2 regions of the Diaminobutyricimonas aerilata genome follow, and region 2 is predicted to be linked to the other one. Evidence: predicted binding sites of a transcription regulator. Region 2 holds the regulator's gene; the other holds the start of a gene.
The links. Region 2 encodes HspR, which represses chaperone genes until heat shock. Its sites were predicted from a motif close to AAGTTGAGTCNNNNNGACTCAACTT; they were not measured.
Positions count from the first base shown of each region.

Region 1 (14,430 bases), 590 kb from region 2:
GGCGGGTGCGCTCGGTGAGCGTCTTGATGCGCGTCGGCGACGCGAGCGACGAGCCCGGCTCGTTGAAGCCGATGTGTCCCGTGCGGCCGATGCCGAGGATCTGCAGGTCGACGCCGCCGGCCTCGGCGATGGCGCGCTCGTAGCTCTCCCCCGCCTGCGCGAGCGGCCCGCCGTCGTCGCCCGGCACACGCACGAGATCCGGATCGAGTCCGAGCGGCTCGACCACCTCTCGGGTGATGACCGCGCGGTAGCTCTCCGGGTGCCCCGGCGGCAGGCCGATGTACTCGTCGAGCGCGAAGCCGCGCACCGCGCTCAGGTCGAGCCGCCGTTCGGCGAGCGCCCGGTACGTCGACAACGGAGTGGATCCCGTGGCGAACCCGAGCACCGCATCCGGTTTCTGCCCCACCACGGCGGCGATCTGAGCCGAGGCGAGCCGACCCGCCTCCTCCTCGTCACGCACGATCACGACTTCTGCCATCAGATCCTCCCTACCAGGGCCGCGCCGACGGCGGCGGCCGGGAATCCGTCGGGGACGAGCTGCACGCGACCCGCGAGCCCGAGCGAGGCGAGGAACGGCGAGTCGCCCGACCAGCGGTCGAGCACGGCCCGCACGTCGTTCAGGAGCGGCTCGCCGAGCGAGCTGAGCCCTCCCCCGATCACCACCGAATCCACATCCACGGTGAGCACGAGCAGCCGTACCGCCGCGGCGACGTTCTCGACGAGACGATCGCGCACCGCCGTCGCCTCGGCGTCGCCGGCGGCGGCCGCCGCGAAGAGGGCGCTCGCGGGGCTCGGGTCGTCGGTCGGCCATTGCCGGGCGATCGCCGATCCGGACGCGGCGGTCTCGAGGCACCCGCGCTGACCGCAGACGCACACGACGCCGTTCGGATCGACGGGGATGTGCCCGATCTCGCCGGCGATGCCGTGCGATCCGCGCCACAGCCGCCCCTCGATCACGAGGCCGGCGGCGAGTCCGGTGCCGAGGTTGAGGTACGCCATCGAGTGGGTCGGGTCATGCTCGAGCAGGTGGTAGGCGCCGAGCGCGGCGGCGTTGACGTCGTTCTCGACGCGCACGTCGCGACCGAGCCGCGCGGTGAGCTGCCCGCCGAGTTCGAGCCCCTCGAGGCCGAGGTTCACGGCGTGCGCCACCCGCCCTGAGGCGCTGTCGACCGCGCCGGGGATGCCGATGCCGATCGACTCGAACTCCCCCGCGCGGATGCCGGCGAGCTCGGCCAGCCGGGTGACCGCACCGAGTGCGGTCTGCAGCACCGCATCCGGACCGAAGCCGGTGGGCACGCGGAAGCGCTGGGCGAGGGCACCGTCCGCGGCGATCGCCACCGCATCGGTCTTGGTGCCGCCGATGTCGATGCCCGCTCTCACCGCACGCTCCCGTCGAGGGCCTGCACGAGCGCCTCGGCGACGTGCCGCGAGGCGCCGAACGTCGCGAGGTCGCTGTAACGGCGGTCGGGTGCGGGCCAGCCCATGTCGACCACCACGGTACCGGGTCGCTCCGTACGGGCGCGGTCGATCAGTTCGCGCACCCAGGCGTGCCGGTGGTTGTCCTTGCCGATCAGCACGAGCTGGTCGGCCTCGGGCAACGGCTCCCCCTCGGCGACGTGCCGCACGGGGGCTCCGACGGCGGCGGGTCCCCACGGCGCGACGCCGATCGCGATGTTGCGCGTCGTCTCGAGCTGCACGAGCAGCCGGTCCGGGTGGAGCGCGGGCAGTTCGCCGTCGAACGCGCCGCGGGTCGGCGCGGTGTCGAACGGCACGTCGTCCGCTCCGTCCGCCGGGGGCACGGGGGCCGCTCCGAGCTCGCGCACGCGGGTCGCCGCCCGCGCGAGGCGCTCGGCGGGCAGCCGGCCGTCCGCCACGGCGTCGACGATCGCGTCCTCGATCGAGGCGAGCTCCTCGTCGCTGTTGTCCGTACCGATGCACAGCAGGTCGGCGCCGGCGACGAGCGCACGCACGGCGGCCTCGGGGATGCCGTGCTCTCCGCTCGCGCCGACCATGTCGAGCGCGTCGGTCACGATGACCCCGTCGAACCCGAGTTCGTCGCGCAGGAGTCCTTCGAGGATGCGCCGCGAGAAGGTCGCGGGCTCGTCTGCGTCGAGCTGCGGCAGCAGGATGTGCGAGGTCATCACGGTCCGGGCGCCGGCGGCGATCGCCGCACGGAACGGCGCCAGTTCGCGCTCGCGCAGCACCTCGACGGGCGCATCGACGACGGGTAGCGCGAGGTGCGAATCCGCGGAGGTGTCGCCGTGGCCGGGGAAGTGCTTGAGGCACGCGGCGACGCCGGTGGACTGCAGGCCGCGCACCCACGCCGCGGCGTGGCGGGCGACGAGCCCGGGGGCGGCCCCGAAGCTGCGCACACCGATGACGGGATTGTCGGGATTGGAGTTGATGTCGACGTCGGGCGCGAGGTCGAGGTTGATGCCGACCGCCGCGAGTTGTGCGCCCACCGCGCGGGCGACCCGTTCGGTCGCCGCCTCGTCGTCGATCCTCCCGAGCACCGCGTTGCCGGGGAACGGAGAGCCCGTCGCGTAGTGCAGGCGGGTGACGTCGCCGCCCTCCTCGTCGATCGAGACGACCGCGGCGGGGTTGGCGGCGCGGATCTCGGCGGTGAGCTGCGCCACCTGGTCCGTGTCGCGCACGTTGTCGCCGAAGAGGCACACCCCCCCGAGGCCCGCCCGCAGGCGGTCGCGCACCCATCCGGGCAGCACGGTTCCCACGAAGCCGGGCATGAGCACCGCGGCCGCGTCGTCGCGCACGCTCATCCCTTGACCGCCCCGGCCACGAGACCCGAGGTCATCCGGCCCTGCACGATGAGGAAGAACACGATGACCGGGATGGACATGAGCGTCGACCCGGCCATGATCGCGGCCCAATTGGTGGTGGTGGTCGCCTCCTGGAAGGTGCGCAACCACACGGGCAGCGTCTGGCTGTCGGGTCGGCTCATCACCACGAGGGCGAGCACGAACTCGTTCCAGGCCTGGATGAACCCGAACACGCCGGTCGCGACGAGGCCCGGGGCGAGCAGCGGGAAGGTGACCCGCCAGAACGCCTGCATGCGCGAGCATCCGTCGATCATCGCCGCCTCCTCGAGCTCGAGCGGCACACCGTTCACGAAGCCGCGCAGCGTCCAGACCGTGAACGGCAGCACGGTGGCGACGTAGACGAGCGAGAGCCCGGCGAGGGTGTTGAGCAGCTGCCAGTCATCGAGCACGCGGTAGGTCGAGATGAGCATCGCCTCGCCCGGGATCATCTGGATGATCAGGATGGCGACGATGAACGACCCGCGACCGCGGAACCGGAATCGCGTCACTGCGAGGGCCGCGAGGAACGCGAAGACGAGCGCGACGGCGACCGTGATGAGGGTGACGGCGAGTGAATTCCCGAGCGCCGGGAGGAACGGCGACCGGGTGTCGCCGAACAGCACGAGCTCGTAGTTCTTGAAGGTGAACTCGTCGGGCCAGAAGTGCGGCACCGCCGTGCGGGTGAGGTTGTTCGGCAGCAGCGACGTGTTGATCATCCAGTACACGGGGAACGCCGAGACGAGGAACACGATCACGGCGACCGCGCTGAGCACGACGCTCCCGACGCGGCGGCGCCTGCGTTCCGGGCTGGTCCGGCGGCCCGTGCTGCCGGCACGGGCCGGGCGGGCGGTGGCGAGCGCGGTCACAGCTCCTCCTCGCGGATGGTCTTGCGGACGTAGAAGAACGAGACGGCGAGCAGGATGACGACGAGGATCACGGCGGTCGCGCCGCCGATCCCGTACTCCCCCGTGCCGAGCGAGGTCTTGTAGATGTAGACGCCGATCGTCGAGGTCTGCTCCCGCACTCCGCCGATGCCCTGCAGGGCGTAGATCTGGGCGAAGACGCGCATGTCCCAGATGATCGAGAGGATCGTGAGCACCACGAAGATCGACCGCAGGTACGGGAAGACGATGAGCCGGAAGCGCTGCACGCTCGTGGCCCCGTCGAGCTGCGCCGCCTCGAGCACTTCTCCCGGCACCTGGGTCAGACCCGCGTAGAGCGAGAAGGCGACGAACGGCACGGCTCCCCAGGTGACGATGACGGTCGCGACGGCGAAGAAGCTCACCGGGTCGATCAGCCAGGAGTGGCCCATGAAGTCGATGCCGGTCAGCTGGGTGAGCGTGTAGTTGACCACGCCGAACTGCGTGTCGAAGAGCCAGCCCCACACGATGGTGGCGGTGAGCGCCGGCATGGCCCAGGCGAGCAGCAGCCCGACCGAGACGAGCAGCCGGAAGAAGCGGTTGAGGCGCGTCATCATGAGCGCGACGAGCGTGCCGAGGACGATCGTGAGGGCCACGTTGACGATGCAGAACGCGATGCTGCGGGTGAGCACCGCCCAGAACTGCTCGTCGCCGAGCACCTCGATGTAGTTGTCGAGCCCGTTGAAGGGGGCGGGGGCACCGAAGGCCTGGGCACGCCCGTACTCCTGGAACGACATGATGAGCAGCTGCACGAGCGGCCAGCCGATGACGGCGGCGAGCACGGCGATGCCCGGGACGAGCAGGACGAGCGGGGTGAACCGGCCGGCGCGGCGGCGCGGCGGCGGGGGCACGCGGCGCACCTCCGACGCGAGAGGGTCGACCTCCTGCAGGGCAGGGCCGGCCTCGGGGGCGAGGGTCATGTGGGAACGCTCCTATTAGTCTGGATGCGCCTTCACCTTCCTAGGGCGATGGCGCCGGGGGCGGTCGGCGCGCACACGCCGCCCGCCCCCGGGTGCATCAGTCGCCGCTCAGGATCTGGTCGATCTCGCCGTCGAGCTCCTCCGCGAGCGCCTGGACGTCGCCGCCCTGCGCGATGTTCACGAAGAAGTCGGTCAGCAGACCCGACGCCTCGACCTCGGCCCACTGCGGAGCCGGCGGGGTCAGCTTCGCGTTCGCCGCCGCATCCGTCTGCGCCGTCGCGACCTCGTCGCTGCCGATCGTGTCGGCGAGCGAGAGCTTGGCCGGCACGAGGCCCGCCTCACCGAGGATCGTCTGGTACTCGTCGCTGAGCATGATCTTCAGCGCCTCCTTGGCGAGTTCGGGGTGAGCCGACTTCGCCGAGACCGCGATGTTCGATCCTCCGGCGAAGACCTTGGCGGCCCCGCCGTCCTTGCCCGGGAGGGCGAAGACGCCGAGGTTGGCCTCCTGGTCGGGGCACCCGGGCGCATCGGCGTCGGCCGGCGCGAGGATCGACCACTTCACCCAGCTGGGGGCGGAGAGCTGCGCGACCGTGCCGGCGCAGAAGGGCACCTGCGGGTCGGTCTCGTTGCCGTCCTTGGGGGCGAGCGACGCGTTCTGCATCACCTGCTGCACCTGCTCGAGACCCGCGATCGACTCGGGGCTCGAGAAGGAGCTCTTCCATCCGTCGCCGTCTTCGACCGCGATCTCGCCGCCGTTCTCCCAGATGTAGGGCAGGGCGTTGTACCAGTCCTGTCCCGGGAAGTAGATGCCCGAGACGGGGTTCGCCGCGGCGAGCGCCTCGCCGTTGGCGATGTACTCGTCGAGCGTGGTCGGCACCGACAGTCCCGCGGCCGCGTACAGGTCCTTCTTGTAGAAGACCAGGCGCGAGCCGGAGTAGTACGGAGCGGCGTAGAAGGTGCCGTCGTAGGTGCCGGCCTCGACGAAGCCGGGCAGCAGGTCGTCGCCGCCGAGATCCTCGTACTCGTCGCTGAGGTCGAGGAACGCGCCGACGGACGTGAACGCGGGCGACTGGGTGTTGCCGACCTCGACCACGTCCGGGCTGTCACTGCCCGACAGGCTCGTGGTGAGCTTGTCGACGAGCCCGGTCCAGCTCTGCTCCTCGATCGTGAGGGTCGAGCCGGGGTTCTCCTTCTCGAAGGTGGTCTTGAGGTACTCGCGCGCCTCGTCGGGGGTGTCCGTGCCGTTCAGCCAGACGCGGATCTCGGCGGACTCGTCGCCTCCGGACGAACCGCCGGACGCACAACCAGCCAGGGCGAGAGCGGATGCGGCCAGCAGGCCGACATATCCGAGCTTTCTCATCGTGAGTGCTTTCCTTTCCTAGGGCGTGGCGCCGGCCGGGGTGCCGGCACCTCGTGGTGCATGGGAGCTCTTACGAGACCCCGAGTCGTCCTGACAGCACCATGGCGGCGGCGCCGCGCATGACGATGTCTCTGCCGAGGGCGGTCATCCGCAGAGTGAGATCGCCGTGGAACTCGGCCATCGTGCGCCTGCGGAGGGTGTCGACGGTCGCGCGGGTGAGCGTTCCGTCGAGCAGTTGCGCCGGGCCGCTGACGACGACCTCGGCGAGATTGAGGGCACCGACGACCGGTGCGAGGGCGATGCCGAGCCGCTGCCCGGCTTCGGTGAGCACGGCCTCGCGGTCGGCGTCGGTGGTCGCCGCGGCGAGCGCGGCGTCGAGTCGCGGTGTCGCGAGCCAGGTCTCGAGGCAGCCGTGCTTGCCGCACGCGCAGGCGGCACCGCCGTCGGTGCCGACCACGACGTGTCCGATCTCGCCCGCGGCGAAACGGCTGCCGAAGACCGGGGTGCCACCGAGCACGAGGCCGGCGCCGACACCGTGGCCGATCTTGACGAGCATCATGTCGCTCAACGCGCCGCCGAAGCTGTGCTCGGCGAGGGCGGCGGCGTTCGCGTCGTTCGCGACGACGACGGGCAGGTCGAACCGCTCGGCGAGCAGGCCCTGCAGGTCTTCTCCGCTCCAGCCGAGGTTCGGAGCGCTCAGCACGACCCCGCCGAGGTCGACGACACCGGGCGATCCGACGCCGATGCCGAGCACGGGTCGGCTCGCGTGGGTGAGGAGCGTCTCGATGAGGGCGACGACCTTCGCCGTCGCCTCGGTGCCGGTGCTGCCGGCGAGCGCGAGCTCCTCGCGGTGCAGCACGCCCCCGTCGATGCCGAGCACGGCGCCGCTGAAGGTCTCGGCTTCGGAGAGGTCGACGCCGACGATGTGGAACGCCTCGCGGTCCATGTCGATGAGGGTGGCCGGCTTGCCGGGGCGCGCGTCTTCGCGCTGACCGAGTTCCACGACGAGTCCCTCGCCGATGAGTTCGGCCACGAGGTCCGAGACGGTCACGCGGGTGAGGCCGGTGGCCCGGGCGACGTCGGCGCGACTCTGGCTGCCGGCGCGGTACAGGGTCTGCAGCACGAGCGCCCGGTTGTTCTGCCGTGCGTGCTCCGGCAGGACCTTGCGCGTCGGGCGGAGAGCCCGGCCGTCCGCATACCCCGTTGTCATGTTTGTTAGTAAAGGTTACGAACATTCTCGGACGCAAGGGGTTCGCCCGAGGTTTACCAGTTCGTAACATCCTCCGACATGCGCCGGCGCCCTCCCCGCCGAAGCGGAGAGGGCGCCGTTCACTGCGGACGGACTACAGGATGATCCAGACCTGCTTCGACGCGCTCTTCGAGCCCGCCGTGGTCTCGTCACCCGAGTAGGTGGCCGAGACGACGTGCAGGCCGCGCGAGAGCTTCGGCAGACGGAAGCTCGCGCGCCCGTCCTCGCCGATCGACGCCGGGACGTCGTAGCTCTTGCCGTCGACCTTCACGGTCAGCGTGCCGCCCGGGGCCGTGTCGGCGCCCGAGGTCACCCGCAGGTTGACCGTGACGCGCTGCCACGAGAAGGCCACCTGCGGCGACACGGCGATGCCGAGCTTCGAGGCGTACTTCACGAGCACCGGCTCGGAGGTGGCCGTGGCCGGGTCGAGGCCCTCGCCGGTCGCGGTCACGACGACCGTGAGCTCGGAGCCCTCGTCCGCCGCGGTCACGACATAGGTCGACGACGTCGCTCCGGCGATGTCCTCGCCGTCACGCTGCCACTGGAAGGCGAACTCGAGCCCCTCGGTGTCCCACTCGCCCGGGTTAGCCGTCAGGGTCTGGCCCGCGACGGGCGTTCCCTCGATGGTCGGCGGAGCGGTGTTGACCGGGGTGTCCGGGCCCGGCGCCTCGCCGGTCTCGACCGAGATCGCCGTGGCCTCACCGGTGTCGCCGTACGAGACCAGGCCGAGGTAATCGCTGTTCGGCTGCAGCCCCGTCCATGACGCGGTGTAGGTGATCGGCTGGCCCTGCACCGCGGCGAGCACGGCCGGGTCGAGCGTGAGCGGAGCCGCACCCTCGGGCACGACGTTCGTCGTCACGAGATCCCACGCGGTCGACGGGTTGGCGGCGAACACCGACACCTCGACGAGGTAGGTCCCCGCCTCGGGCTCCGGCAGGTCGACGCGCTCGTCGGCCGCACCGGTCGCCGACTGCCAGCCGGCGACGGGGTCGCCCGCGTCGTCGAGCAGGTAGACCACGAGGTCGAGGTCGGCCGTGTCGTCGAGCGAATCGAGATCGAATCGCGACCACGCGGTGCCCTCGGGCACCTCGACCGTGTACTCCACCAGGTCGCCGCGCGATCCGGAACCGGAGTGCTCCGGCTCGGCGCCGCTCGGGTCGGGGTGGCGCACGCCGGCGCTCAGGCCGGTGGTGCCGAGCACGATGTCGCCGGTGCCGCCCGGGGTGACCTCGACCTGCACCGATCCGTCGACGCCCTCGCCCGCGACCTCATCCGGAGCCACGATGGTGACCGGCTGGATCGCGATGGGGCTGCGCACCTCGGTGTCGCCGCTCGTCCAGGTCAGCGACCCGGTCGAGAACTCGTCGAGGGGCGCCGTCGTGCGGTTGAACGTGACGGTGTAGTCGTAGCTCTCACCCTCGACGACCTCGAGAGTCGACGGCTCGACGGTCACGTCGATGCCCTCGAGTCCCGCGACGCTCGCCGTGAACGTTCCACTCTGCGTCGCCGTCACCGTGCGGGTGACGGTCTCGGCGGCGGTCAGCGCACCGACCGCGATCGAGGCGAGGTTGAGGTTGCTCGGATCGATGGGGTCGACTCCGGCGTCGTAGCCGATGCCCTGGATGTACGCGAGCCAGTCGCCGATGCCGTTCTGGTAGACCAGGCCGGGCTCGAAGAACTCGGTCGGGTCCACGTGACCGGCACCCTGGGCGAACGGGTCGGTGAACTGCTCGCCGTTCTCGTCGACGGTGTCGTAGGCGGTGGTCATCAACGCCGACTTCACCTCGGCCGGCGTCGCGTCCGGACGCTCACCCAGGTAGAGGGCCGCGAGTCCCGCGATGTGCGGGGCCGCCATCGACGTGCCGGAGAGGAAGCCCCACTGCGGGTCCTCGCCCTCGGCGTTCGCCTCGGCAGCGAGGATCGCCACGCCGGGCGCCGCGATGTCGGGCTTCAGGATGTCGGAGCCGTCCGCCAGCACCGGACCGCGCGACGAGAATCCGGCGACCTGCGGGGTCGGCGGCGTGTAGTCGGTCTGGTTGCCGGGCGTGAAGGTGACCGTGGCTCCCGGCGTCTGCGCGTAGGCGGTGACCGCCGCGTAGTACCGGTCCGAGAGGTGGATGGTCGGGATGGCGTGGAGGTCGACGTCGATCGAGTTGGGCGTCGGGTTGACCAGCAGCACTCCGATGCCGCCCGCATCCGCGACGACCTGCGACTTCTCCGCGCGGGCGTTGCCGCCGCGCTCGCACAGCACGATCTTGCCCTCGGTGAGGGCCGGGTCGAGCGTGCCGGGGAGGCACAGTCGCGCGTCCACCGCACCGGCCACCGCGACCGAGGTCGCGGTCACGAGCGGTCCGCTGAGCGGCTCGGCACCTTCCGTGCGGTCGACCGTGATCGACAGACCGGCGTACTTCTCACCGTTGCCGAGGGTGGCCGTGGCCTCGTAGCTCGGGATCGTCGTCGCGGCGACCGTCGTGATCCACGGCGACGCGTTGTCGAGGGTCGAGGCACCCGGGCCGTCGTTGCCGGCCGACGCCGCCACGAAGATGCCCGCCGCGGCCGCGCCGAGGAACGCCTCGTCCGTGGCGGAGATGGTGGTCTGCGCCGCGCCGCCGCCGATCGAGAAGTTCAGCACGTCGACGCCGTCTTCGACCGCCTGGTTGATGGCGGCGAGCATGTCGGAGGTGGTGCAGCCGTCGTCGGCGGTGTCGGCCGGATCGGGGCCCGACCAGCACACCTTGTACGCCGCGATCTTGGCGGCCGGGGCGACACCGGTGATCGTGTCGTATTCGACTCCGCCCACGGTGGCCGGCACGTCGATGTTGCCGACCGCGGTGGATCCGGTGTGCGAGCCGTGCCCGTCGCCGTCGCGCGGGGAGACGTATTCGCCCTGCTCGACGCTGCCGAGGTTGGATTCGCCGAAGCCCTGCAGGAAGTAGCGGGCGCCCACGATCTTGGTGGAGCAGTCGTCGACGGTGAACTGCACGCCGGTCTGGCAGGCACCGGTGAAGGTGTCGCCATCGCCCTTGGTGTAGGTGATCGTCTCACCGTCGCGGTACGGCGCGTCGCCCGGCTCGGTGCCCAGCGGATCCCCCGCGAACGACGGGTTCTCGGGCGCGATGCCGGTGTCGAGCACGCCGACGACGACGCCCTCACCGGCGGTCTCGACGCCGCCCGTCTCGGCCCAGACGCCCTCGGGCCCCTCGAGACCGAGGAACTCGGTCGAGGGCACGGCCTCGGTGACGTGGAGCATCTCGTCCGGGGCGACCGCGGCGACGTTCTTGTCGGCCGCGAGGCGCGCCGCCTGCTCGGCGGTGAGATCGGCGCTGAAGCCGTTGAGCGCGAGCGTGTAGGAGTAGTCGATGTCGGCGCCGACGGCGGCGGCGACCTGCTCCTGCTTCTCGGTCAGGTACCCGGCGTAGTCCGTGACGGGGGCGCGGCGCGCATTGAGCTGCTCCCCCTCCTCGGGCTTGGTGGCGCCGAAGCCGCGCACGCCGCCTTCATAGGTGGCGACGGCGTCGTCGACGAGCGTCACGATGTAGCGACCGGGTTCGAACGCGGTCTGTCCGCGCCCGCCGATGGAGGCGGGCGTGGGGGCCGCCACGGCGGGGGCCGCGACGAGCGCCGACGCGACCACCGCACCGCCCGCGAGGGCGGAGACGAGCAGCCGCGATGGGGCGCGGAGGGATCGACTCACAAGCAATTCCTTACTCGAGACAGAAACAAGAGAGGTGGTGCTGTCGAGCAGTCGGGTCTGCGCGTGAGCACAAAAGTATCTGTCAGATCCCCCCGAACGGGGGTAGACCGCCACAGCCGCACGATCGTTGCGCGAGGCCGATCCCCACGCAACGGATATCGGCGCGCTTGCAACATCCACGCTCGAGATCTTCCCGGCGTTCGCCCAGGGCGAAGGGAATGGAACTTAGCACTCTCGGGTTGAGAGTGCTAACATTTCCGTAGTTGAGTCACAGGGACTCAACCTGGAACCAAGGAGTACATCATGACCGTGTTCTTCGACCCGTTCCGCGAACTCGACCGCATGACCTCGCGGCTGCTCGACTCCCGTCAGGGTCCGCGGCTCATGCCGATGGATCTTTATCGGGACGGCGATCACTACATCCTCAACGCCGACCTCCCCGGCGTCGACCCGGGGTCGATCGACGTCGACGTCGACGGCCAGCTGCTGACGATCCGCGCCGAGCGCACGCCGCGCAGCCAGGAGGGTGTGCAGTGGCTCAGCCGTGAGCGCGCCTTCGGCAGCTTCCTGCGCCAGTTCACCCTCGGCGACGGGCTCGCCGCCGACGGCATCACCGCGAACTACGACAACGGTGTGCTGAGCGTCATGATCCCGGTGAGCGAGAAGGCGAAGCCGCGCAAGATCGCGGTCAACGCGAGCTCGACGCCGGCTCAGGCCGAGGTCACCGCGTAACGCGACCCGCACAGAAGGGCCCGGATGCTCGCATCCGGGCCCTTCTCGTCGTCCGGCTTCAGGGGATGAGGCCGAGGGAGCGCACCGCATCGCGCTCCTCGAGCAGCTCGGCCACCGAGGCGTCGATGCGTGACCGAGCGAACGCGTCGATCTCGAGACCGTCGACGATGCGCCATCCGGTGCCGTCCGAGGTGACCGGGAACGAGCTGACGATGCCCTCCGGCACGCCGTACGCGCCGTCGGAGATCACACCGGCACTCGTCCAGTCGTGCGGAGAGGTGCCCTGCACCCAGTCGCGCACGTGATCGATCGCGGCGTTCGCGGCACTCGCCGCGCTCGAGGCGCCCCGGGCCTCGATGATCGCGGCTCCCCGGCGTGCGACCGTCGGGATGAAGTCGTCCTCGACCCAGGAGCTGTCGACCGCGACGGGCTCACCGGAGATGCGCGCGTGCGCGAGGTCGGGGAACTGCGTCGTCGAGTGATTGCCCCAGATGGTGACGCGTGACACGTCGCCGACACGGGCGCCCGTGCGCGCGGCGAGCTGGGCGACCGCGCGGTTGTGGTCGAGCCGCGTCATCGCGCTGAACCGGTCCGCGGGCACGTCGGGGGCGTGCGAGGCGGCGATGAGCGCGTTCGTGTTGGCCGGGTTACCGACCACGAGCACACGCACGTCGTCGGCGGCCCGGGCGTTGATGGCCGCGCCCTGCGGGGCGAAGATGGCGCCGTTGGCCTCGAGCAGGTCGCTGCGTTCCATCCCCGGGCCACGCGGCCGGGCCCCGACGAGCAACGCGATCTGCGCACCGTCGAAGGCGGTCCCGGCGTCGTCGAACACGTCGACGGACTCGAGCAGCGGGAACGCGCAGTCGACGAGTTCCATCGCGGTGCCCTCGGCGGCACCGACCGCGGCGGGCACCTCGAGCAGGCGCAACCGCACTGGTTCATCGCCGAGCATGGCACCCGACGCGATGCGGAACAGCAGGGCGTAGCCGATCTGTCCGGCGGCGCCCGTCACCGTGATTCTCATGCCCGGCATGATATTCGCCCCGCACGCGAAAGGGCCCGGATGCAGCGCATCCGGGCCCTCCGTCGCTGTCGGGATCAGCCGAGGCGCGACTTGAGGTTCTCGTCGAGGGTGGAGAGGAACTCCTCGGTCGTCTGCCACTCCTGCTCGGGGCCGACCAGCAGCGCGAGGTCCTTCGTCATCTTGCCGGACTCGACGGTCTTGATGACGACGTCTTCGAGCTCGGTGCTGAAGCCGATGAGCTCCGAGTTGCCGTCGAGCTTGCCGCGGTGCGCGAGGCCGCGCGTCCAGGCGTAGATCGAGGCGATCGGGTTCGTCGAGGTCCGCTTGCCGGCCTGGTGCTGACGGTAGTGGCGGGTGACGGTGCCGTGCGCGGCCTCCGCCTCCACGGTGCGACCGTCCGGGGTGGTGAGCACGCTCGTCATGAGGCCGAGCGAGCCGAAGCCCTGCGCGACCGTGTCGGACTGCACGTCGCCGTCGTAGTTCTTGGCGGCCCACACGTAGCCGCCCTCCCACTTGAGGCTCGCCGCGACCATGTCGTCGATGAGACGGTGCTCGTAGGTGAGCCCGGCCGCGTCGAACTGCTGCTTGAACTCGGCCTCGAAGACCTCCTGGAAGAGGTCCTTGAAGCGGCCGTCGTAGGCCTTGAGGATGGTGTTCTTCGTCGAGAGGTACACCGGGTAGTTGCGGGCGAGTCCGTAGTTGAGCGACGCGCGGGCGAAGTCGCGGATCGAGTCGTCGAGGTTGTACATCGCGAGCGCGACGCCGCCGCCGGGCGCCTGGAACACCTCGTGCTCGATCGGCTCGGAGCCGTCCTCGGGCACGAAGCTCACGGTGAGGGTGCCGGGGCGGTCGAACACGAAATCGGTCGCGCGGTACTGGTCGCCGAACGCGTGACGGCCGACGATGATCGGCTTGGTCCAGCCGGGCACGAGGCGCGGCACGTTCGAGATGATGATCGGCTCGCGGAAGATGACGCCGCCGAGGATGTTGCGGATCGTGCCGTTGGGGCTGCGCCACATCTTCTTGAGGCCGAACTCCTCGACACGCGCCTCATCGGGGGTGATGGTGGCGCACTTCACGCCGACGCCGTGCTTCTGGATGGCGTGGGCGGAGTCGATGGTGACCTGGTCGTCGGTCGCGTCGCGGTTCTCGATGCCGAGGTCGTAGTACTCGAGGTTCACGTCGAGGTAGGGGTGGATGAGGGAGTCCTTGATGCGCTGCCAGATGATGCGCGTCATCTCGTCGCCGTCGAGTTCGACGACGGTTCCCTCGACCTTGATCTTCGCCACAGTGTTCCTTCCTACGCGAGTCGGCCCGTGCGGCGTCGACTCGGGCGGTGCGCCGCCGCCGACAGCATAGTCGCTGCGCCTAACTATCTCGACGTCGAGATATCTGTTGCACAGCATCCTCGACCGGTTAGCCTCAGTGCATGGGCGAGTTGCGACTGGAAGAACTGTCGGCGCGCACGATCGTGGCCGCGAACAGCCTGACTCTGCGTCCGGGGCAGGAGCAGTTCGTCACGCCGGTGTCGTACTCGATCGCGGACGCGTACATCAACCCGGCCACGACGTGGCCCCGAGTCGTGCTCGACGATGACGAGGTGGTGGGGTTCATCCGCGGCAACTTCGACCCGGAGTCCGACCAGGAGGAGTTCCGCAGCTGCGTCTGGCGCATCAACGTCGCCGCAGACGCGCAGGGTCGCGGTGTCGGCCGGT
Region 1 covers NZ_PGFF01000001.1:2,774,094-2,788,523, forward strand. The annotation lists gene CLV46_RS13355 (glucosamine-6-phosphate deaminase) at 1-478, opposite strand, end outside; gene CLV46_RS13360 (ROK family protein) at 478-1,380, opposite strand; gene CLV46_RS13365 (glycoside hydrolase family 3 protein) at 1,377-2,771, opposite strand; gene CLV46_RS13370 (carbohydrate ABC transporter permease) at 2,774-3,682, opposite strand; gene CLV46_RS13375 (carbohydrate ABC transporter permease) at 3,679-4,656, opposite strand; gene CLV46_RS13380 (extracellular solute-binding protein) at 4,754-6,016, opposite strand; gene CLV46_RS13385 (ROK family transcriptional regulator) at 6,087-7,226, opposite strand; gene CLV46_RS13390 (S8 family serine peptidase) at 7,360-10,959, opposite strand; gene CLV46_RS13395 (Hsp20/alpha crystallin family protein) at 11,263-11,691, shown strand; gene CLV46_RS13400 (malate dehydrogenase) at 11,750-12,715, opposite strand; gene CLV46_RS13405 (NADP-dependent isocitrate dehydrogenase) at 12,790-14,004, opposite strand; gene CLV46_RS13410 (GNAT family N-acetyltransferase) at 14,145-14,430, shown strand, end outside.
Region 1: CLV46_RS13395 (Hsp20/alpha crystallin family protein) is a predicted target of HspR. The motif match lies at 11,220-11,244, and genes of this name have one in related genera.

Region 2 (14,430 bases):
GGCGCGTGGGAGTTCATGAAGTGGTGGGCCACCCAGCCCGAGAACGGCGTGAACTTCGCCAAGATCGCCGGCTGGATCCCCGCCAACATCGAGGCGGCGAACGATCCGTACTTCACCGAGGACGAGCACCTCGCCGGCTTCATCCAGACGCTCGAATACGCCCGGGTGCGCCCGAGCGTGAGCGGCTACTCCGACGTCGAGGGCAAGGCCCTCATCCCCGCCCTCGAGAAGTACCTCTCGGGTGAGATCGACGCGCAGACCGCGCTCGACGACGCCGAACAGCAGGGCAACCGCATCCTCGAGGAGAACAGGTAGGCATGACCCTCACCGCCACATCCACGCTCTGGTCGGAGCGCGCCGATCTCTCGCAGCGCAGCATCGACACGCTGTTCGGGGCGCCCGCCCCGCAGCTGCTGCACAACCGGCATCCGTTCGACGACGGTGACGACGAGGTGTTCAACTACTGGTGGCTCGCCCACCTGATGGACGCCCGACTCGACGCCGCCGAGCGCGACCCCGCCGGGGGATGGATCGACCGCGCGATCGAAGCGCACGACAACATCGTCGAGCGCAACGACGGCTCGCTGTTCAACGACTACTTCGACGACATGCTGTGGTTCGCGCTCGCGACGCTGCGGCTGCACGACGCCACCGGCGACGGCCGGTGGCTCGGCGAAGCGGTGGCGATCTTCGATCACGTGATCGAGTTCGGCTGGAACAACGAGCTCGGCGAGAGCCTGGCGTGGCGCAAGCAGCAGCTGTACTACAAGAACACGCCCGCGAACGGACCGCTCGTCATCCTCGGCGCCCGCTTGCACCGGGTGACGGGCGAGGAGCGGTACCTCGACTACGCACGCCGCTCGTTCGACTGGATCACCCGCACCCTCGTCGACCCCGACACGGGCTTCGTCGAGGACGGCGTGAACCGCGAGCAGGACGGCGAGGTCGACCGGCACTGGCGCTTCACCTACAACCAGGGCCTGTACATCGGGGCCGCGGTCGAGCTGCATCGGGAGGGGGTGGGCGGCGACCTCATCGCGGTCGCCGCCCGCACCGCCCGCACCGCGATCCGCGAGCTCGGCGACGGCACGGTGTTCACCCGCGAGGGCGACGGCGGCGACGAGGGCCTGTTCAAGGGAGTGTTCTACCGCTATCTGGGTGTGCTGCTGCCGTTCCTCGACGGCGCCGAGCGGGCGGAGCTCGAGTCGTTCGTCGAGTCCAGCACGGATGCGCTGTGGCGCAACGCGGAGCGCGACGGCGTGCTGCGTCCGGGCAACGACTGGTCGCAGGTGGAGTCGGGCAAGATCGCCTACTCGACGATGCTCAGCGCCGTGATGGCGACAGAGCTGCGCGCGACCCTCGAGGCGCAGCGCTCCGCCTGACCCGCCGTGGGTGGGCCGAAGCGGCCCCGGTCCCTGAGCGGCCCCGGTCCCTGAGCGGCTTCGGTCCCTGAGCCTGTCGAAGGGCCCGACCCCGTACGACCTCATCCGCCGAGCGTGCCCGTTCGCGACACATCCGGCCCGATTCGGGGCTGAAAACGTCGCCAACGGGCACGTTCGGCGTTGCCGCGTCGACACCCGGCCGGCGCGCGCGAGCCCGCTCAGCCCTCCGCGTCGACCGCGCGCCGCAGGCGCCGGGTGCGCAGCGCCGCCTGCAGGGCGAAGGCGGCCGCGGCCACGACGGTCACCGCGAAGGTGAGCGCGGCGCCCGCCCACGCCCCGATCACGTCGCTGAACCCGCGGAGGTCGAGTCCGCGACCGCCGGCGAAGGCGGGATCGTACGGCGGCGGGTTGAGCGCGTGCGCGATCCACGGCCCAACGATCGCGAGCAGGATGGCGGCGACGACCCCGCCCGCGAAGTGCAGCATCCGCGCCCGCGGGAGTGCGCCGCGCTTCCCGACGATCACGGCGGCCCCGGCGACGACGATGGGCGCGACCATCACGAGGGCCCAGAACCAGATCTGCGTCGCGGTGTCGTAGTCCATCGCCCGACGTTATTCGTGCGGATGCCCGGCGCGCGTCCTCCCGCGGAGCGACAATCGCGACCGCGGACCCCGTCACCACCACTCCGCGATCCACCCTCAGACTCGGCTCGCATCGCCGACCGTGCCCGTTGCGGACCGATTTCCGTCGATTCCGGCCCTTCCGCGTCCGGAACGGGCACGCTCGGCGGTCTTCCCCGTCGAACGTGCCTCGATCCGACGTTTCGGGGGGCGGAGAGGTGTCGAAACGTCGGATGAAGGCACGCTCGGCGGCCCTTCGACGTGCTCAGGGACGAGGGCTCGGGGGACGGCGGCGCAGCCGGGGTCAGCCGCGCGGGCGCCGTCAGGCGCGGGGGGCGGCGGCGGAGGCGCCGCGCACGAGCGTGGTCGACAGCACGTCCTTGCGGATCGCGCCGCGGTCGGCGATCTGCACCCGCACCTGGCGCAGGGCGTGCGCGCCCATGCCGTACTGGTCCTGGGCGACGTGGGTGAAGCGGAAGAGCCCGCGATCGAACACGGCATCCGGATGGTCGAAGCACACGATCGACACGTCGCCGGGCACGTCGCGGCCGAGCCGGCGGCACGCCTCGCGCAGCATCACGGCGATGTTGTACTCCGCGGCGACGTAGGCGGTCGTGTCGGGGTCGGAGGCGACGAACTCCTTCAACCGCTCGATGTCCTCCTCCGGCGGCACGTCGCGACCGGGCACGGTGGACTCGACGGCGCGGTACTCCGCCCCATGCGGCAGCGGGATGTGAGCGGCCGCGTGGGCGTGCACCCACCCGTTGCGGCGGTCGTCGGTCGTGGTCAGGTGGATGTCGGAGGCGACGAAGCCCACCCGGCGATGACCGAGCTCGAAGAGGTGTTCGGTCGCGAGCTTGGCGCCGCCGAAGTTGTCGGAGTGCACCGCCGAGAGCGGCACGCCCTCGTACCGGCGGTCGAGCACGACGACCGGGAACTGCTGGGTGACGAGCTCGAGCACGGCGGGCGGGATGAACTCAGTGGAGCTCGGCAGCACGATGAGCCCGTGCACGCCGGCCTGCACCAGCGTGCGCACATGCTCGTTCTCGATCTCGGCGCTGCCGCGCGAGCGCTTGAGCACGAGGTTCGCATCGGATGCGGCGTCGTCGAGCAACCCCTCGAGCACCCGGGAGCCGAACGTCTCGTCGAAGTTCGTGATGACGCAGCCGATGAGCAGCTGCCCCGTCTCCGGGGTCTCGGTCGCGGTCACCGGGTCGGTGCTCACCACGACGGTCCCGAGCCGGGGGCGCCGGATGACGTAGCCCTCCGTGCGCAGAAGGTCGAGCGCGCGACGCAGGGTGATGCTGCTCACCGCGAAGCGGGACGTGAGTTCCGCCTCGGAGGGGAGCCGCTCGCCCACCGGGTGCACGCCGTCGCGGATCTCCTGCCGCAACGTCTCGTGCACATGCTTGTACAGCATCCGCTCCCTCTCGCTCGTCGGATTCGAGCCGAATGAATATACACATTAGTTGGCCCGAGACCGGATGCTCGTAGCATCGCGAACATGGACGGAAGCTGAGTCGAGGCGGCTCAGGTTTCGCTGAGTCGACTTGACGCAAGCTGAGCCCCGTAGCAAACTTGCTACCGACAGACTCAACTTCGTTAGGAGCGAATACCACATGGCTCGAGCAGTAGGCATCGACCTCGGAACCACCAACTCCGTGGTCGCGGTACTCGAGGGCGGCGAACCCACCGTCATCGCGAACGCCGAAGGCTTCCGCACGACCCCGTCGGTCGTCGCCTTCACCAAGGACGGCGAGGTGCTCGTCGGAGAGACCGCGAAGCGCCAGGCCGTCACCAACGTCGACCGCACCATCGCGTCGGTCAAGCGCCACATGGGCACCGGTTGGAAGCAGGAGATCGACGGCAAGCAGTACACGCCGCAGGAGATCTCGGCCCGCATCCTCGGCAAGCTCAAGCGCGACGCCGAGCAGTACCTCGGCGAGCCGGTGACGGATGCCGTCATCACCGTTCCCGCATACTTCAACGACGCCGAGCGTCAGGCCACGAAGGACGCCGGTGAGATCGCCGGCCTCAACGTGCTGCGCATCATCAACGAGCCGACCGCCGCTGCGCTCGCCTACGGGCTCGACCGCGGCAAGGAGGACGAGCTCATCCTCGTCTTCGACCTCGGTGGCGGAACCTTCGACGTCTCCCTGCTCGAGGTGGGCAAGGACGACGACTTCTCGACCATCCAGGTGCGGGCGACCGCCGGTGACAACCGCCTCGGTGGTGACGACTGGGACCAGCGCGTCGTCGACCACCTCATCAAGCGCTTCAAGGACTCGACCGGCGTCGACGTCTCGAACGACAAGATCGCGAAGCAGCGCCTCAAGGAGGCCGCCGAGCAGGCGAAGAAGGAGCTCAGCTCCTCGACCTCGACGAGCATCCAGCTGCCGTACCTCTCGCTCACCGAGAACGGCCCGGCGAACCTCGACGAGACCCTCAGCCGCGCGCAGTTCGAGCAGATGACCTCCGACCTGCTCGAGCGCACCCGCAAGCCGTTCGACGACGTCATCCGCGAGGCCGGCATCTCGGTGAACGACATCGCGCACGTCGTGCTCGTCGGCGGCTCGACCCGCATGCCCGCCGTGACCGAGCTCGTGAAGAAGCTCACCGGCGGCAAGGACCCGAACAAGGGCGTCAACCCGGATGAGGTCGTCGCCGTCGGCGCGGCCCTCCAGGCCGGCGTGCTGAAGGGTGAGCGCAAGGACGTGCTGCTCATCGACGTGACCCCCCTGAGCCTCGGCATCGAGACCAAGGGCGGCATCATGACGAAGCTCATCGAGCGCAACACCGCGATCCCCACGAAGCGCAGCGAGACCTTCACGACCGCCGACGACAACCAGCCGTCGGTCGCGATCCAGGTGTTCCAGGGCGAGCGCGAGTTCACCCGCGACAACAAGAACCTCGGCACGTTCGAGCTCACCGGCATCGCGCCGGCACCGCGCGGCATCCCGCAGATCGAGGTCACCTTCGACATCGACGCGAACGGCATCGTGCACGTCTCGGCGAAGGACAAGGGCACCGGCAAGGAGCAGTCGATGACGATCACCGGCGGCTCGTCGCTGCCGAAGGACGACATCGAGCGCATGGTGCGCGAGGCCGAGGAGCACGCAGCAGAGGACAAGGCGCGTCGCGAGGCCGCCGAGGTGCGCAACAACGCCGAGCAGCTCGTCTACTCGATCGAGAAGCTCATCAAGGAGAACGACGAGAAGCTCCCCGCCGACGTGAAGAGCGACGTGCAGGGCGACGTGGACGCGCTGAAGACGGCCCTCTCGGGTGACGACGACGCGGCCGTGAAGACCGCGTTCGACAAGCTCAACGAGAGCCAGACCAAGCTCGGGCAGGCGCTCTACTCGCAGGACGCGGGTGCCCCGGCCGGCGGCGGCGAACAGCCGAACGCCGAGCAGCCGACCGCGTCGAACGACGACGAGGACATCGTCGACGCCGAGGTCGTCGACGACGAGACCGACAAGAAGTAACGAGATGGTGGACATGAACCCCGAAGAGAACGAGGAACCGGTCGTGCGCGACAAGCGCCGCATCGATCCCGAGACCGGAGAGGTTCGCCCGGAGGCGGCGGCGTCGGACGCCGCCGCCCCCGGCCAGCCCTCCGCCGAGCAGGCGTCGGAAGACGGCGACACGGCCGACGTGCAGTCGGCCGACGACCTGATCCAGGCCGAGGGTCCGGATGTCGAGCTGTCGACCGAGGATCAGCAGATCCTCGACGACGCCCAGCGCGACCTCGTGGCCGAGATGCGCAACGACATGCTGCGCGCGCAGGCGGAGCTCGTGAACTTCCGCACCCGGGTCGAGCGCGACCGCGCCGCGAATCGCGAAGCGGTCATCGCCGAGGTCATCCGCTCGCTGCTGCCGGCGGTCGACGACCTCGCCCGCGCCGAGCAGCACGGCGATCTGCCCGAGGGCAGCGCCCTCGCGCTGATCGCGCAGAAGCTGCGCGCCGGGTTCGAGAAGTACGGCCTGCGTCAGGTGGGGGTGAAGGGCGAGGAGTTCGACCCGCACTTCCACGAGGCGCTCGCCCAGTTGCCGAGTGCGGATGTCGAGAAGCCGATCGTGGCCGACGTGATCGAGATCGGTTACGCCCTCGGCGACCGCCTCATCCGTGCGGCCAAGGTCGCGGTCTCGGTCCCCGCCTAGCGCGGGCATCGGCAGTACTGGGAGGAGGTGCCGTTCATGGCGAGCCAGGACTGGTTCGACAAGGACTTCTACGCCGTGCTCGGCGTCTCGAAGGACGTCTCCGACGCGGAGTTGAAGAAGACGTACCGCAAGCTCGCGCGGCAGTATCACCCGGATTCGAATCCGGGTGATGCCGCCGCCGAGGCGCGGTTCAAGAACATCAGCGAGGCGTACTCCGTGCTCTCCGACAAGGAGCTGCGGCAGGAGTACGACCAGATCCGTGCGATGGGATCCGGCGCGCGTTTCACCGCCGGAGGTCAGGGCGCGGGCGGGTTCGACGACGTGTTCGGCGGCATGTTCGGTCAGCCGCGCGGCGGAACCCGCTACCAGCAGAGCGACTTCGACGACCTGCTCGGCGGGATGTTCGGCAACGGCGGCTTCGGACGCACGAGCGGCGGCTTCCGCGGCTTCGGCGGACCGACGAAGGGCCGCGACGTCGCCGCGACGACGACCGTCGACTTCCTCACCGCGATCCGCGGCGACACGGTCACGCTGCAGGTCGGCGCGAAGCCGCTCCGTGTGCGGATCCCGGCCGGGGTGAGCGACGGGCAGAAGATTCGCCTCAAGGGCAAGGGCGAACCGAGCCCGGACGGCGGCGAGGCCGGCGACCTCGTGCTCACCGTCACCGTGCGACCGCACCCGGTGTTCGAGCGCGACGGGCTCAACCTGCGCGTCGACGTGCCGGTGACCTTCGTCGAGGCGACCCTCGGCGCGACGATCGAGGTGCCGACCCTCGAGGGCGACGTCGTGCGCCTGCGCGTCACCCCGGGCACTCCGAGCGGCCGGGTGCTGCGCGTCAAGGGCCGCGGCATCACGACCGCGAAGGGCACGGGCGACCTGCTCGCGACCGTCCAGGTCGCGGTACCCAACCACCTGACGGGCGACGCGCGACGGCTGCTCGAGGAGTTCGCCGCCGCGATGCCCGACGAGAACCCGCGCACCGACCTGCTCGACACCGCGCGGAGCGCGGCGCACTAGCGGAGCTGCGGCGCGCGAGAACGACGGATGCGGAAGGAGAGCCGGATGGACGAGTCGAGCCCGATCTTCGCGATCGCCGTCGCCGCCGAGCTCGCCGGCATGCACCCGCAGACGCTGCGGCAGTACGACCGGCTGGGGCTCGTGAGCCCCACCCGCACGGCCGGCAAGTCGCGGCGCTACTCGATGCGCGATGTCGTGCAGTTGCGGGAGATCGCCAAGCTCAGCGCCGAGGGACTGAACCTCGAGGGCATCCGGCGCATCCTGCAGCTCGAGAACGAGGCCGCCGAACTCCGCTCCCGCGTGCGCGAACTCGAGTCGGCGCTCGCCGACGAGCTGCTCAGCCGCTCCGGCCGCCGCGTGTTCGCCGCGGGCGAGTCCGGCGACGTCGTGACGTTGCGCGCCGGCACGCGCGTGAAGCGCAGCAACGCCGTCGTGGTGTGGCGCCCGCTCGAACGCGGCTGAGCGCTACCAGAGGATGGCGATCGCGGCGTTGAAGAGGATGAGCACGCCGATGAGCCAGAAGACCCACGCCGGCAGCGGTGTGCCCTTCTTGCGGCGACTCGTGCTCGCTCCGATGAGCGCGCCCACGACGATCAGCACCACGAGCTTGGTGCCGATCTTCACATAGTTCAGCTCGCCGTCGATGCCCCACGGCGCCGCGAGAACGAGACCCGCGGCGCCGGCGATGAGCACGCCGAAGTCCATGAGCCGGGTCGCCTGATAGCGCCGAGCGGCCGCTTCGACGACCCACCCGCCGAACATGACGGCGAAGCCGACCAGGTGGACGAGCAGGACCACACCGCGCAGAGTCTCGAGAGCATCCATGCACGGCACAGTATTGGACGACATCGGCCCACCGTCATGCGAAATGCAATATATTGGGGTGCCGCGCCCGCACTGCGGCGCGCATCCCGAGCAGTGAAGGAGACCATCGTGCAGACGACCGAGGCGGGTACCCGGCAGTTCGACGTCGTGATCGTGGGAGGGGGCCCCGCCGGTCTGAGTGCCGCTCTGATGCTCGGCAGGGCGCGACGATCGGTTCTCGTCATCGACGCCGGGCAGCCGCGCAACCGCGCCGCCGCACACATGCACGGACTCTTGAGCCGCGACGGGATGTCCCCGCTCGAGCTCCTCGAACGCGGCCGCCTCGAGGCGAGCCGGTACGGGGTGCAGTTCGCCGAGGGAGTCGTGACCGGGATCGACCGCATCGACGGCGGATTCCGGGTGCACGGCCCCGAGTCGATCTCCGCCCGTCGCGTGGTCGTCGCCACGGGCCTCGTCGACGTACTGCCCGACGTGCCCGGTGTGCAGCAGTTGTGGGGCACCGCCGCGGTGGTCTGCCCGTATTGCGACGGATGGGAGGTGCGCGACCAGCCGCTCGGCGTGATCGCCACCTCGCCGATGAGCAGGAACCAGGCCCACCTGCTGCGCCAGTGGACCTCCGAGCTCACGGTGTTCGGCGCGGCCGAGGCCGGGATCCCGGAGGTCGAACTCGCCGGTCTCCGTGCCCGGGGGATCCGGCTCGCCCCGGCCGCGCTCGAGGTGAGCGGCTCGCTCGGCGAGCTCGAGGTGCGCACGGGGGACGGAACGCACCGGGTGTCCCGTGTGTTCGTAGGTGCGCGGCCCCGTCCCTCGGATGCCCTGCTGACCTCGCTCGGCTGCGCGACCCTCGACACCCCCGCAGGTCCCTTCGTGAGCACCGATCCGAGCGGTCAGACGAGTGTCGACGGAGTGTGGGCGATCGGCAATGTCGCCGACATGAAGGCGCTCGTTCCGATCTCGCTCGGCGCCGGCACCCACGCGGCGACGCAGATCAACATCTCGTTGCTCGAGGAGGAGATCGCCAAGGTCGTCGTGTGACTAAGGCGCGGGGGCCGGACGCATCCACGCGGATCGCTGCACCGCTGCCTCGGATTTGCCGCGCGGGCACGTCGTGTGTGCAATATATCGCGTGCCTATTCCCCGCGATGTGCCCGCCGTCGATCGAACGCTCCTGCGCGACGACGTGTACCGGCGCCTGCGCGACGCCATCGTGGACTGCACCTTCGCCCCCGGTGAGCAGCTGAAGGACATGGAGCTGGCGGAGTGGTTGGGCGTCAGTCGCACGCCCGTGCGGGAGGCGCTGCTGCGGTTGGCCGGGAGCGGGCTCGTCGTGGCGCAACCCGGGCGCTCCACCACCGTGAGTGCCATCGACGAGAAGGCCCTCCGTGACGCCCGGGACGTCGTCGCGGCGATGCACCACCTCGCCGTCTTCCAGACCGCCGGCACGCTCGACGAGGCGCAGCTGGACCGCATGCGCGAGGCGAACCGCCGCTTCGCCGACGCGGTCGAGGCGGGCGACGTCGCGGCCGCCCTCGAAGCGGACGAGCGACTGCACTCGGTCCCCGTGGCCGCGCTCGGCAATCGCGCCGTCGACACGGTCCTCGATCAGTTCGGACCGGTCGTGCGTCGGGCGGAACGCCTGCGATTCGGCCACGACGGTCGGGCATCCATCGAACTGCACGACCGGCTCATCGCGCTGTGCGCGGCAGGCGACAAGGACGGGGCGGCCGCCGTCGCGTTCGACACCTGGCACAGCCTCCCGGTCGGCCACCCCGGCGCCTGACCGGCCCTCGACCCGAACGGAACGGAACGGAACGACATGAGCATCCTCTGGTACGGCGTCCTCATCCTGATCACCGGCGCGGAGCGCATCGTCGAACTCGTGATCTCGAAGCGGAACGCGGCGTGGGCGTTCGAGCGTGGCGGGGTGGAGTCCGGTCGTGGGCACTTCCCGGCGATGGTCGCCCTGCACACCGCGCTCCTCATCGGGGCGTTCCTCGAGGCGTGGCTTCTGGACCGTCCGTTCATCCCCGCGCTGGGGTGGGCGATGCTCGCTCTCGCGCTGCTCTGCCAAGCGGGCCGCTACTGGGTGATCTGGGCACTCGGCAGCCAGTGGAACACGCGCATCATCGTCGTGCCGGGGATGGGACTCGTCGAACGTCGCGGGCCCTACCGATTCGCCTGGCTGCGGCACCCCAACTACGTGATCGTCGCCGTGGAGGGCATCGCGTTGCCCCTCGTGCACACCTCGTGGATCACCGCGGTCGTGTTCACCGTGCTGAACGCGATCCTGCTGCTGAAGTTCCGGATCCCGGCCGAGGAACGCGCGCTCCGCGCCGCGTGAGCGCGGACGAGGGAGTACCGGTCTCGCCGTAAGGTTGTGGTGTGTCCAAGGTCTTGAGCAGTCTGCCGATCGGTGAGCGAGTCGGAATCGCCTTCTCGGGAGGTCTCGACACCTCCTGCGCGGTGGCGTGGATGCGCGAGAAGGGCGCCGTGCCCTGCACCTACACCGCCGACATCGGGCAGTACGACGAGCCCGACATCGATGCGGTGCCCGCGCGTGCGAAGGAGTACGGCGCCGAGATCGCGCGTCTCGTCGACGCGAAGACCGCGCTCGTCGAGGAGGGCCTCGTCGCCCTGCAGTGCGGCGCGTTCCACATCCGCTCGGGCGGCAAGACGTACTTCAACACGACGCCCCTCGGCCGCGCGGTGACCGGCACGCTGCTCGTGCGCGCGATGAAGGAGGACGGCGTCGACATCTGGGGCGACGGCTCCACCTACAAGGGCAACGACATCGAGCGGTTCTACCGCTACGGCCTCATGGCCAACCCGCGCCTGCGCATCTACAAGCCCTGGCTCGACGCGTCGTTCGTCGGCGAGCTCGGCGGCCGCACCGAGATGAGCGAGTGGCTCGTCGCCCGCGGCTTCCCCTACCGCGATGCGACCGAGAAGGCGTACAGCACCGACGCGAACATCTGGGGAGCCACCCACGAGGCCAAGCGGCTCGAGGAGCTCGACGCGAGCCTCGACATCGTCGAGCCGATCATGGGTGTCGCCGCCTGGCGCGACGACGTCGAGATCGCGACCGAGGAGGTGTCGGTGCGCTTCGAAGACGGGCGGCCCGTCGCCATCAACGGCGTCGAGTTCGACGACCCGGTCGCCCTCGTGCTCGAGGCGAACGCGATCGGCGGACGCCACGGGCTCGGCGTCTCCGACCAGATCGAGAACCGCATCATCGAGGCGAAGAGCCGCGGCATCTACGAGGCTCCCGGCATGGCGCTGCTGCACATCACCTACGAGCGCCTGCTGAACGCGATCCACAACGAGGACACGATCGCGAACTACCACTCCGAGGGCCGCCGACTCGGACGCCTCATGTACGAGGGACGCTGGCTCGACCCGCAGTCGCTCATGCTGCGCGAGTCCATCCAGCGCTGGGTCGGCTCCGCCGTGACGGGCGAGGTCACCTTGCGACTGCGTCGCGGCGACGACTACACGATCCTCGACACGACCGGGCCGGCCCTCAGCTACCACCCCGAGAAGCTGTCGATGGAGCGCGTGGGCGACTCCGCGTTCGGTCCCGACGACCGCATCGGGCAGCTCACCATGCGCAACCTCGACATCGCCGACTCGCGTGCACGCCTCGAGCGCTACGCGGCGGCCGGCCTCATCGGCGGCACGACGGCGGAACTCGTCGGCCAGCTCGAGGCGGGCGCCGCCGACGACATCCTCGACCGCACCGAGCACGCGGACGCGCTCGAGCGGGCGACCGACGCCGCGTCGGAACGCGCCGCGTTCGACGCCGGAACCGACTGACCGGAGCCGACCGTGGCGCGCATCCTCGTCGCCGGAGCGAGCGGCGTCATCGGGCGCCGGCTGCTGCCCGCGCTCGTGCTCGCCGGGCACGAGGTGCACGGCACCACCCGCCGTGAGGAGCGGATCGAGCGCATCCAGGCGAGCGGCGCCCACGGGATGCTGCTCGACGCCCTCGACGGTGACGCCGTCCACGCGGCCGTGCGCGAGGTGCACCCCGACGTCGTCATCCACCAGCTGACCGACCTCGCGCAGCTCGACTTCGCCGGCAACGCGCGCGTACGCACCGACGGCACGCGGCACCTCGTCGACGCGGCGCTCGCCGTGGGCGTGGAACGGATGGTCGCGCAGAGCATCGCGTGGGCGTACCGGCCGGGCGCGACACCGGCCGACGAGTCCACTCCGCTCGACCTGGACGACGAGGGCACAGGCCGCCGCACCTACCCGTCGATCGCGGGACTCGAGGCGCAGGTGGCGCGGATGCCCGTGGGCGTCGTGCTCCGCTACGGGCTGTTCTACGGTCCGGGCACCTGGTACGCGCCCGACGGGGCGCTCGCCGAGCAGGCGCGACAGGGTCGGGTGACGCCGACGACCGACATGACCTCCTGGGTGCACGTCGACGACGCCGTCGCCGCCACGGTGCTCGCGGTCGAGTGGCCCGCCGGCGCCGTCAACGTCGTCGACGACGACCCGGCTCCCGCCGCGGAGTGGGCGCCGATCTTCTGCCGCGGCTTCGGCGCAGAGCTTCGCGAGCTCTCGCCCGCACCCGCCCCCGGCCGCGCCGCATCCAACGCCCTCGCGCGTTCCCGCGGCTGGGCACCCGAGCATCCGACCTGGCGCGAGAGCCTGCTCGACTGATGACCGACGCGACGCGCGCGGCGGCACCGCGACGGTGGGCTCGAATCGCGCTCGTGAGCGCGGCCGCCGCCGCGGCGTGCGCGCTCGCGTCCACCGTGCTCACGGTGCTGTTCCTCATCGAACTGAGCGCGGTCGGGGCCACCTGGCTGCCGTGGGCCGTGAACCTCGTGCTCGCCTCACCGCTCATGGTGGCGGCCGTCGCGGCGTCCCTGCGCTCACGCGGCGCCCTCTCCAGCCGGCGGTACGCGCTCGTGGTGTCGTCCTCCGTCGTCGGCGGGGCCGCCGGGCTCGCGGTCGTCGTGACGTGGAGTGCGGGATTCGACGCGGTGGACGCGGGCCGGCCCACGCACCCGCTCGAGGGCGAGATCATCGTGGCGGGCCTCCTGATCGCGTGGCTGTGCATCGCGACGGCGCTCGCCCTGCTCGGGCACGCCGCCTGGCGGAGGTCGCACCTCGACCCCGCCGCTCGGCGCACGCTCGCCGTGCTGGCGGGCCTCGTCGGGCCGCCGGTCGCGGGCGCCACGGTGCTGCTGCCGATCGGAGCACTGCTGCTCGCCGGTGGTGCACTCGCCGTCGTGCTCCTCGATCGCGGCCGCGCCGCCGTCACGCCCTGAGGAACTCGACGATCGCGCGACTCAACGGCTCGGGGGCCTCCTCGGCGCTGTGGTGTCCCGACTCGATGACGGCGTGCCTCACGTCGGTGGCCCACCGCCCCCACACCTTCGCGACGTCCGCGTGGAGGTTCTCCTCCGACGCCTGCAGCACGAGCAATGGAGGCTCGACGCGTCGGCCGGATGACCGGTCCCGCAACTCGTCGGCACGATCCACGGTGAGTCCGGCGCGATAGTCCTCCAGCATCGCGTGCACGGTCGCCGGGTTCCGCACGGCGTTCAGCCACTCGGCGTGGTTCTCGGCACCCATACTGTTCGGATCCGCGCCGTACCAGGCCTCCGGATCGGCGGTGATGACCCGTTCCGGTACGTGCGACTGAGCGAAGAAGAACCAGTGGAACCACTCGGTCGCGAACTCCGGCGTGAGGTTCTCCAGGTGCTCGCTGATCGGGATGCAGTCCATGAGCACGAGGCGTTCGACGCGCGAGGGGGAGTCGAGAGCGAGCCGCAGTGCCACATAGCTGCCGCGGTCGTGGCCGACGAGGTGGAACCGCTCGTGGCCGAGACGGTCCATGAGGCCGAGGATGTCGCCGGCCATCGCGCGCTTCGAGTACGGGGCGTGATCGGCGGTGGTCGCTGGACCGCTCGACCTTCCGTAGCCGCGCAGGTCGGGGCACACGACCGTGAATCCTGCGTCGACGACCAGCGGGGCCACGCGATGCCACGTGCTCGAGGTGCGCGGATGCCCGTGCAGGAGCACGACGGGCGGGCCGGACCCACCCCACCGCGCGAAGACGCGCGAGTCGCCGAGATCGAACGTGTCCTCTTCGAAGCCCTCGAACATCCGGTCAGCCTGCCCACGCGCGCTGGGATGTCGCTGGAATCGCGTGAGCGGGGGCGGGCATGGAGCGGCAGCAGGTGCGGGCCGGCGGTCCACCGTCCGTTCACCCGGCGGTCACCGGCGGGTCGTCTCGTCGTCCATCCCCGGTTGGGTGGCGCTCCGTAACGTTCGCGAGGTTCCCCCTCGAAAGAAACGGTTCGTCGTGCCCGATTCCGCCCTCCGCTCCACCCGCGCCGCCGCTGCGGCCCTCGTGATCGGCGCCGTCGCCGCATCCGTACTCGTCGCCGCTCCCGCCCAGGCCGCCG
Region 2 covers NZ_PGFF01000001.1:3,362,612-3,377,041, reverse strand. The annotation lists gene CLV46_RS16015 (ABC transporter substrate-binding protein) at 1-315, shown strand, start outside; gene CLV46_RS16010 (glycoside hydrolase family 76 protein) at 318-1,382, shown strand; gene CLV46_RS16005 (hypothetical protein) at 1,601-1,984, opposite strand; gene CLV46_RS16000 (GntR family transcriptional regulator) at 2,325-3,422, opposite strand; gene dnaK (molecular chaperone DnaK) at 3,622-5,487, shown strand; gene CLV46_RS15990 (nucleotide exchange factor GrpE) at 5,492-6,163, shown strand; gene CLV46_RS15985 (DnaJ C-terminal domain-containing protein) at 6,200-7,180, shown strand; gene CLV46_RS15980 (heat shock protein transcriptional repressor HspR) at 7,226-7,642, shown strand; gene CLV46_RS15975 (Fe-S protein) at 7,646-8,005, opposite strand; gene CLV46_RS15970 (NAD(P)/FAD-dependent oxidoreductase) at 8,114-9,040, shown strand; gene CLV46_RS15965 (GntR family transcriptional regulator) at 9,132-9,785, shown strand; gene CLV46_RS15960 (isoprenylcysteine carboxyl methyltransferase family protein) at 9,822-10,346, shown strand; gene argG (argininosuccinate synthase) at 10,388-11,818, shown strand; gene CLV46_RS15950 (NAD-dependent epimerase/dehydratase family protein) at 11,831-12,673, shown strand; gene CLV46_RS15945 (hypothetical protein) at 12,673-13,287, shown strand; gene CLV46_RS15940 (alpha/beta fold hydrolase) at 13,277-14,128, opposite strand; gene CLV46_RS15935 (lamin tail domain-containing protein) at 14,328-14,430, shown strand, end outside.